3 regions of the Anaerospora sp. genome follow, and region 2 is predicted to be linked to each of the others. Evidence: riboswitches for the same ligand, from Rfam matches in the RefSeq annotation. Region 2 holds a riboswitch; each other region holds the start of a gene.
The links. A riboswitch is a leader RNA that binds a small molecule or an ion and turns the genes downstream of it on or off. The one in region 2 is predicted to bind S-adenosylmethionine.
Positions count from the first base shown of each region.

Region 1: another riboswitch for S-adenosylmethionine. It lies ahead of RTR76_RS13545 (hypothetical protein); the one in region 2 lies ahead of metK (methionine adenosyltransferase).
Region 3: another riboswitch for S-adenosylmethionine. It lies ahead of RTR76_RS04155 (methionine ABC transporter ATP-binding protein); the one in region 2 lies ahead of metK (methionine adenosyltransferase).

Region 1 is NZ_DALZUO010000016.1:72,894-76,170, forward strand. It holds gene RTR76_RS13535 (alpha/beta fold hydrolase) at 14-892, shown strand; gene RTR76_RS13540 (DUF1847 domain-containing protein) at 889-1,566, shown strand; SAM riboswitch class I at 1,637-1,737, shown strand; gene RTR76_RS13545 (hypothetical protein) at 1,842-2,309, shown strand; gene RTR76_RS13550 (hypothetical protein) at 2,364-2,525, shown strand; SAM riboswitch class I at 2,601-2,701, shown strand; gene RTR76_RS13555 (YezD family protein) at 2,784-2,957, shown strand; gene RTR76_RS13560 (YezD family protein) at 2,972-3,178, shown strand.
Region 2 is NZ_DALZUO010000004.1:80,858-84,134, forward strand. It holds gene priA (primosomal protein N') at 1-133, opposite strand, end outside; gene RTR76_RS05225 (heavy metal-associated domain-containing protein) at 242-454, opposite strand; gene metK (methionine adenosyltransferase) at 529-1,719, opposite strand; SAM riboswitch class I at 1,856-1,964, opposite strand; gene coaBC (bifunctional phosphopantothenoylcysteine decarboxylase/phosphopantothenate--cysteine ligase CoaBC) at 2,024-3,214, opposite strand; gene rpoZ (DNA-directed RNA polymerase subunit omega) at 3,223-3,277, opposite strand, start outside.
Region 3 is NZ_DALZUO010000003.1:118,472-121,748, reverse strand. It holds gene RTR76_RS04170 (HDIG domain-containing metalloprotein) at 1-114, opposite strand, end outside; gene hisZ (ATP phosphoribosyltransferase regulatory subunit) at 120-1,304, opposite strand; gene RTR76_RS04160 (YerC/YecD family TrpR-related protein) at 1,305-1,619, opposite strand; SAM riboswitch class I at 1,797-1,905, shown strand; gene RTR76_RS04155 (methionine ABC transporter ATP-binding protein) at 1,978-3,036, shown strand; gene RTR76_RS04150 (methionine ABC transporter permease) at 3,005-3,277, shown strand, end outside.

The DNA.
Region 1 (3,277 bases), on a different contig from region 2:
TTAGGGCTGATCAGTGACAACTGAAGGCAAAGGGATTCCACCGGAAACCTTTGCCTTTTTGTATAAAACAAATGAGCCTGCACTGTGCAGGCTGGTAGAGAGAAGAGATAATATGAAACAGCACGTCTGGGTTGACAGCCAAAATCGCAAATTGTCCGTAGTCGTTCACATCAATGAGGAACAGGAGAAGCAGAAGGCCATTGTAGTTTGCTGCCATGGTTTTACCAGTGATAAAATCGGTACGAATCAACTGATGCTCAATGTTGCCAAAGCGATTGCCGCAGCGGGAATTATCACGGTTCGCTTTGATTTTTCCGGTTCTGGCGAAAGTGAAGGGGAGTTTGCAGATGATACGATTGTTAGCGGCTGGCTGGAGGATGTAGGCAATGTCTTCCATTGGATAAAAGGCGAGCCACGTTTTAGTGGATTGCCGGTCTATCTGCTGGGACATAGTTTAGGCGGGCTTATTGCTCTTAGCTATGATGATGCGGCAATAGCCGGACGGCTGGTGCTGGCGCCGGTTGTGAAGCCGATTGACAACTTTTGCGATATCATTCTTGGTCCCGAGTTGTGGCAGCGGTCCGTACAGGGCGAAACTATTGCCAACTTCTTAAATAAAGGCTTTAGCCTCAGTCCCCGTTTTGCAAGGGAGCTGCTGGAGAAGCGCTATGAACCTTTAGTTAAAGCACAGTCTTATCAAACGCCGCTATTCATTGTGCATGGTGATGAGGATGCCGTTGTGCCGCTAGCGGGCTCACAGGAATTGTACTCCCGGTACAAACGCGAAAAACAGTTGGAGATTATTCCTGCCGATCATGTGTTTGCCGGAAGGCATGCGGAACTCACTTCGCTGCTGGTAGGCTGGTTAGAAAAACAAACGGAGGGATTATGATGGTGAGAGAAAAAAATGTAGAGAGCTTATCCTGCACTGACTGCAGTATTTACAATTGCCGGACTAGAAGCAAAGCGTTCCCAGGCTTTTGCCTGACAACCAAGGATAATGATGGCCATCCTATTGCTGAGGATATTGAAGAAATAAAAAACTACCTCCAAGGGGACGAAGAGGATGCGATAGTAGCCAGAGCTTCGGCCCAGGTAGAGGGACTTTTTTATGGTAAGCTAACCCGAGTAGAAGAAATTATTGAGTTTGCCAATCGCATCGGTGCGAAAAAGATCGGTATTGCCACCTGTGCCGGGTTGATTGAAGAGGCAAAAATCTTTGCGGATATTCTCACTGCCAAAGGACTCACCTATTACAGCGTAATTTGTAAGGTAGGCTCGGTGGATAAAGCGGAGATCGGCATACTGGAAGAGCACAAAATTAAACCGGGCGGTCATGAAGCAATGTGTAATCCCATTCTTCAGGCCCGCATATTAAACTACCACAAAACAGACCTTAATGTGGTTGTAGGACTGTGTGTAGGACATGATTCGCTGTTTATTAAATACTCGGATGCTTTAGTTACCACTCTTATTACAAAAGACCGGCTGACAGGGCACAATCCGGCAGTTGCTTTATACACTGCACATTCGTATTATAAGCGGCTGCTGCAGACAAAAGAATAGCGAAATGAACAATAATAGGGCATTGACAAGTGACCGAAAAAAATGTTAAAATCGTCACAATTGAATATGACTCTTATCTAGAGTGGTCGAGGGACTGGCCCGATGACACCCAGCAACCGGCAGCAATGCAGTGGTGCTAATTCCAGCAGGATTTATCCTGAGAGATGAGAGAAAGGTCGGAATTAAAAAGCCCCTTTCCTCGTGGAAGGGGGCTTTTTATTATGGATGCCTCCAACCCTGGAGTGCTTTAGCGATACATGTTGGAGGTGAAGGATTTGACATTGGAAAGCGTGTCAATAGCAGACGAATTACTAACTACGGTTGATAGTTTTTCTTGCGTTGCCCATGTAAAAGTAAATTTGCTGAACAGCTCTTGTGCTGTTTCACACATACTGCAAGAGCTTGCCCGTAACAATGTGAATTTAGAATTAATCAGCATTCGCTCCGAGCAAGTGATGTTTACGGTGCCGGAGGAAGCAATAGATGTTGTTTATACTGGTTTAAAGCAGCTAGGCTGTTGCTTTGATATTGAAAAGCAATGTTCAATTGTGTCCATCAGTGGTGGCAAGGTTACACAAGTACCGGAATTGACTGCCCGTATTACCGGAGAACTCCTTTCGCAGCAGATACCACTTTTACGAATGTTTGGCTCGGTCCATCAAATAACAATGCTATTACCAACGACTCATCTGCCATCAATGGTAAGTATTCTGGAGAGTAAATTTGGCATTGCATTTATATAAGTTTTGGAGCTGAAAGACATTTGTACGGTATTGTTAGGAAAAGAGAGGGTATATATGGAACAGAAAATAGATAAAACCGGTAAAGAAACTGGAGCAGCGGCTTCTAAAAAAGGCTACAATCAAATAGTTATTACTATCAGGGACGGCAAGGTAATTTCCTTTGAACAAAGCGTTTATGACGGTGCTGCAGATAGAGCAGAAGGCAATAGTGTGTAGTGGGAAAGCAAATGTAAATCCAGTGTTGACAGAGGTGTAAGAGGATGGTAGAATTTATTCATTAAATTGCATAAACTCTTATCAAGAGTGGTCGAGGGACTGGCCCGATGACACCCGGCAACCGGCGGCAATGCTTAAGGTGCTAATTCCAGCAGGATAACCCTGAGAGATGAGAGAAAGGCGTATGTAACTCCTTTCTTCGGAAAGGGGTTTTTCGTTGTGGTGAAGCGATAACCGGTTAGAAATGGAGTGAGCAATTTGACAAAGAATACGAATAAGCCAGCCCCTAAGAGCGAGGAAGTTATTTCCGATGAAGTGCTGGAAAAAATAGAGAAATCCTTCAAAGGGATGCTGCATGGAACCATTACTCTTATTATCCAGGATTCGCGGGTCATTCAACTGGAAAAACACGAAAAAATAAGACTTGTTTAAAGGAGGCACAGGGAATGGAGAAGAGTAAAGCCGAGCTGGCAGCGCCTAGCAAGAACTCCAAAAATTCCGCTGAGCTTCAGAAAATGATACTTGAGGCAATCGGCGGATTAAAATATGGTCAGGTCGTATTTGTTGTTAAAAATGGAAAAGTCGTTCAGGTGGAACGAACGGATAAAAGCCGGGTTACCGGTCTTGAAGGTATATTTGGCGATGGAATTTAGGTCTTATTCCTGGTTGGAAGGTACGCCCTAGGGTGTGTCTTCAAACTAGCGGAATGGTCAATGGCGAGTGATTTTTGTGCCAGGCAAGGCAATTTTTTG
Region 2 (3,277 bases):
TGCGTCCTCCAAAAGGAACAACCACCCGCCAGCCAATATTGACATAGTCCAGCTCGCTGGGTATAGAATAAGAAAAAGCCTTATTTACTGTGCGCACAGGAATATTTACAATGACTTGCGCAATTTCGTTCATATAATGTCTCCTGACAATAAGAGAGAGGGACTTTACAGTCCCTCTTCCGGTTCATGTACCTAAATTATTTCGAGATAGAATAGAAAACACCTGCTAGGGCACAACGCCCTATCCTTGAATTGAGTAACCCAGTGTTTGCAGCGTTTCTTCGATGTAACCGTCCGCAACTACCTCTGAATTGTACTCAATTGTAACCTTTTTCGATGTAAGATCCACATCGACACCGGAAACTCCATCAAGATGCGATAGCGTATGCTCGATTCGATCCCGACAATGTTCACCCTTGAGCCCACCTACACGATAGGTCGATTTTTTTTGCACAGTAATACTAACCCCCTTGGTTAATTTCATGGGCAATATTAGTATTACCAGGGACTGAAATTCTCACTCGCAAATTATAAACCTGCTTCTTGACGCAGAATTTGGGCTTTATCAGTTGCTTCCCACGGTAAATCAACATCCGTGCGGCCAAAATGACCGTAGGCAGCGGTTTGACGGTATATAGGACGACGTAAGTCAAGTGACTTAATAATACCGGCAGGACGCAGATCGAAATGTTTATCTACTAATTGGGCAATTTTACTTTCCTCAACCTTGGCTGTGCCAAATGTTTCAACAAAAATAGATACCGGACGGGCAACACCAATTGCATAAGCTAATTGAATTTCACATTTATCAGCTAACCCGGCAGCTACCACATTCTTTGCGACGTAACGGGCAGCATAGGCAGCCGAACGATCCACTTTTGTAGGATCTTTGCCCGAGAAAGCGCCACCACCATGACGGGCCATCCCGCCATACGTATCTACTATGATCTTGCGCCCGGTTAATCCTGAGTCACCCTGCGGACCGCCAACTACGAAACGGCCGGTAGGATTAATATAATATTTTGTTTTATCGTCAAGCAGCTCTGCCGGCACTACAGGAGTAATGACTGCAGATAGAAGATCTTGTTCAATTGTTTTCAAATCGACGTCCGGGCTGTGCTGGGTTGAAATAACAATAGTATCAACGCGTGAAGGTTTGCCATCAATATACTCGACAGTAACCTGTGTCTTGCCGTCAGGACGCAGATAATCCAATTGTCCGTTTTTCCGAACTTCTGATAACCGTCTTGCCAATTTATGTGCTAATGAAATTGGTAAAGGCATATATTCAGGAGTTTCATTGGTAGCATAGCCGAACATCATGCCCTGATCGCCGGCGCCAATAGCTTCAACTTCATCCGACTGACCTTGTTTGGCTTCTAACGCTTGATTAACCCCCATGGCAATATCTGGAGATTGTTCGTCAATCGATATTAACACGCCGCAGGTTTCACTATCAAAACCAAACTTAGCACGTGTGTAGCCAATATTTTTAATCGTTTCCCTGACAATTTTGGGAATATCTACATAGCATTTTGTTGTAATCTCACCAACTACATGAACGATACCAGTTGTCACTAATGTTTCACAAGCTATCCGTGCAGCAGGATCCTGAGCAATAATTGCATCAAGAACACTGTCCGAAATTTGATCAGCTATTTTATCAGGATGCCCTTCCGTTACGGATTCAGATGTAAACAGCACTCGTTTTTTATCCACCTTACAACCTCCTAAAGAGTATTATTTTAAGACCTCGACATATTTCGAGTTAGGTGAAGTCTATATTATCATATTCAAAAGCTGTAAATGTTGAATAAGATAAAAAAAAACTCCCACAGGGGAGGGTGACGCGCACTCCCCATCTTGCAGAATAAATCTGCCGGAATTGGCACCGTTTTCGCATAAATGTCGAATGGTTGCCGCGGTTTCATTGGGCCTGTCCCTCCACCAACTCTCGATGAGCATTTATATAGTTTTCACCAAAGCAATTGTAAAATAAAAGAGGTGAAAAAGCAAGAAATTTCTACATTAATCCACAAATTTTGTCTAATATAATACCGGCAAGTTTGGTTTTTTCCATTTTGGGCAGATCTTCTATTCGCCCATCACGATAAAGCAGCTTAACAATATTCGTATCCGTATTGAAGCCAGCATCAGGCAGCATCACATTATTGGCAACAATCATATCCGCATTCTTACGGTTGAGTTTCTCGGTAGCATAGGTAACCAACTGCTCCGTCTCTGCTGCAAAGCCAATTAATATTTGCTTCGTTTTTAGTCTGCCCAATTCAGCGAGTATATCCGGATTTTTTTCTAAGAGAATCGTCAACGTTTCATCATTCTTTTTGATTTTATGCTCCGCCTGTGCGACGCTGCGATAATCGGCAACAGCTGCCGCCTTAATGACAATATCGGCATCAGGATATTCAGCCAAAACAGCATTGCGCATCTCCTGCGCCGATTCAACGTTTACAACAGCAACGCCCTGAGGTGCAGGTAAGTTTGTAGGTCCTGACACCAGTAAAACTGCAGCACCTCTCTCAGCAGCAGCTGCTGCAAGAGCATAGCCCATTTTACCGCTTGACCGATTGCCAATATACCGAACCGGATCAAGCGGCTCACGAGTGCCACCAGCAGTAATCAGAACTTTTTTTCCTGCCAAAGAACAGCTCTGCTTTGTAAGATTCTCTACATACTCAACGATTCTACTCGGTTCAGCCAAGCGGCCAGGTCCCTCGACACCACATGCCAACATACCAGTGCCCGGTTCAATAAAATGATATCCCAGCGATGCCAGCTTTGCGATATTTTGCTGTGTAATGGGGTTAAGATACATATTGGTATTCATAGCCGGCGCCAATATGACTGGCGCTTTAGTAGCCATAACAGTAGTACTTAACATATCATCGGCAATGCCATTTGCAATTTTACCAATTATATTAGCTGTGGCAGGTGCAATTAAAAACAAATCAGCTAAAGTTGCTAATGCAATGTGCTCAACATTCCAGGTTTTTGGCTCTTCCCACATTTTCACAGCTACCGGATTCGCACTCAGTTCACGAAAGGTTAGCGGTGTAACAAATTTCGTTGCACCTTCTGTCATGATAACATGAACAGAAGCTCCGGCTTTCTTAAGGCGGCTGACGATCTCAACCGCCTTATATGCTGCAATACCACCGGTTACACCAAGAACGATATTTTTGCCTAGCAGCATTCTTCCACCTACTTAATACCTGTCTTGGTACGCTCAAAAGTAACTTTATTTTGCGAAATTTCT
Region 3 (3,277 bases), on a different contig from region 2:
ATTCCAGAAAAGCCGCTGCTCTGCCGGACGAAGCTCGCGACCGACAAAATCACGGTCAGCATCGGTTATCGTTGCCGTCAATGCACTAACAACCTGATTGATTCGCTTTAGCATTTTTGTTAACCACCTATATAATGGAGCTTGGTACAACACCGCTGCCTCGTGTTTATTTCTGCAGCCTCCCGGCTCTCGGCCTCCAGTGCCAATTCGACCCGCCAGCCTTCTGCCCTAAGCTTATTCGCTGTTGCAATTGCCTCTGGCAAGCTATTGCCTTGCCAGGCTACATAACAGTCTTTGTCTGCTGGCGGTGTGCTTAAGCCCTGGCGCTCCAGTGCCAGCAGCACCCTTTCAATGCCGAGAGCAAAGCCGGTTGCCGGACTGTCGCTGCCGAAGGCCGCAAGCATTTTGTCGTACCTGCCGCCGCCGCAGATCGGGAAACCCAAGCCCGGTGTATAGCCTTCAAATACCATACCGGTATAATAGTCAAAATCACGAATGAGCCCCAAATCAAAATTAACATGCTCCTGTACACCATAGCTAGTCAACAGCCGGAAAATATCCGCCAGATTATCGAGCGCTGCCCGGCTGACCTCATTAGGAGCCATCTTGTAGGCCTGCTCAAATACTTCCTGGCGGCCATGCAGCACAGGAATACTTTTGAGGAACTTCTGCATATCGGCGCTCAAGCCGCTGGCACTGAGGATTTCTCCCAATCCAACAAGATCACGCCGGACAATTGCGGCTTTGACCTGCTGGCGCTGGGCGGGATTCAATTCACTTTCCGCCATAATGCCATTAATAAAATCCACCTGACCGAGACTGACTTGAAAGTTGGTTAAACCGGCTTCCTGCATAGACGCAACAGCCAGTGCAATAATCTCTGCATCGGCAGCGGGTCCCGGTGCTCCCAGAAGTTCCACTCCGGCCTGGTAAAACTCGCATTGCCGGCCAGCCTGGGCCAGTTCATACCGGAAAACATTCGTCAAATAAAACAAGCGCAGCGGCACTCCTGCTTCGCGCATGCGAGTTGCAGCTGTCCGGGCAATAGGCGTCGTCATATCCGGCCTCAGTGCCAATATACGATTATTCTTATCCAAAAACTTAAACATATGCTGTTCTACGTCATTCGTTGCGCCAACCATCAGTGTTTCCAGATATTCGAAGGTAGGAGTTACAACCTCATCATAGCCCCAATTGCCAAAAAGCTGGGCCAAACCTGCTTCAACCACCCGTTTGCGACCTGCCTCACGGGGCAGAAAATCGCGTGTGCCATACGGAATTTGCGGTACATAGTCTTGTTTCATTTATGCGTCTCCCCCATCAGCTGTATCTTTTAAACGGTCCAGGATCACCTTATAACCATCCGCTCCATAGTGCAAGCATCGTTTGACCCGGCTGATCGTTGCTGTGCTTGCTCCCGTCCGGAGGACAATATCGTCATAAATATGGCCTTCCTGCAGCATGCGGGCTACTTCCAGGCGCTGGGCCAGTGACTTTAATTCGCTGATTGTACAAATATCCTCAAAAAACTGATAGCATTCTTCCTCTGACTGGAGTGCTAAAACTGCCTTAAACAACTGATCTGTCAGGGCATCCTTTAATTTCGGATTGACCGTCATGGTCATCGCTCCTTCACTGGATTTCTTTTCATTGTAATTACTATTCTAGTATAAACATCTTTTTCCTGTCTTTAATCCTTTTTTTCTTTACTTCGTGATAAATAAAGTGATATTTTTTTACTTGACATGTTTACACTACCATGATACTATTTGTTACATCAACTACATAGAAAACTCATTTCATCAAGAGTTGGCTGAGGGAATGGCCCTATGACGCCGCGGCAACCAATCACAGCAATGTGAAAACGGTGCCAATTCCACGGGAGTTTATCCCGGCAGATGAAGATTAAAAGGTTAACTACCTCTTCGTCTTTGTCGAAGAGGTTTTTTTGTTTTTTAGAAAGGAGCAACTATAACCATGATTAATTTGTCAGGTATTACTAAAACCTATCAGGGTACCGCCGGACAAGTGGACGCCCTTAAAGGTATAGATCTAAAAGTTGACCAGGGCGAGATTTTCGGCGTTATTGGCAAAAGCGGCGCCGGTAAAAGTACACTTATCCGCTGCATCAATATGCTTGAACAGCCAACTACAGGTACCGTAACGGTAGATAATCAGGAATTAACGACCATGAGCGAGCAGGATTTACGAAATATGCGCAAGAGGATCGGCATGATCTTCCAGCATTTCAACCTTCTCTCCTCCCGTACTGTGTATGAGAATGTCGCCTTCCCATTAGAGCTGGCCGGAAAAAGCAAGGCAGAAATCGCTGCCGATGTGCTGCCACTCTTAGAGTTGGTAGGATTAACGGATAAGAAAGATCAATATCCGGCACAGCTTAGCGGCGGTCAGAAGCAGCGGGTAGGTATTGCCCGGGCACTTGCCAGCAAACCGCTGGTGCTGCTCTGTGACGAAGCTACATCTGCCCTCGACCCGCAGACAACTAAATCCATCCTTGATTTATTAAAAAGTATTAATGAGAAACTCAATTTAACTATTGTCTTAATCACACACGAAATGCAGGTTATCAAAGAAATTTGCAATCGCGTCGCAGTCATCGAAGGTGGTTTGATTATTGAGCAAGGACCGGTGCTTGATATCTTTACAAAACCAAAATCTGCAACTACGCGGGAGTTTATCCGGGCCATCATTAACTACGATTTGCCAGATATCTTCCTTGATACAAATTTCTCAGCGACTCCCCTGCAGGATGGAAACCTGGTTCTGCGCTTATCCTTCATCGGGCATGCTGCGGGAGAACCGATTATCGCCGGTATGATCCGCCGCTTTAATGTAGATACCAGCATCCTCTACGGCAATATCGACCATATTCAAAGCACTCCTTTTGGAACACTGATCGTTGAACTATCGGGAGAACAGCAAAATATTGAAAATGCCTTGAACTATTTACGGGCAAAAGATTTGGGAATTGAGGTGATCGGCTATGTCGCAAGAAATGCTCGCGCTGCTGGTTGAGGCATTATTGGAAACTACCTATATGGTAGCGATCTCGGCTTTTGTTGCTGCACTGGTCGGTATTCCGTTAGGCGTCATACTGGTTACAACAGATAAAGGACACATCCTTGAGAATATCCCTTTAAATAGTGTGTTAGGCGCAATTGTCAATGCTGCCCGCTCCACTCCCTTCATCATTCTGATGGTCGCTATTATCCCGATCACCCGCATGATTGTCGGTACCTCTATCGGAACCAATGCG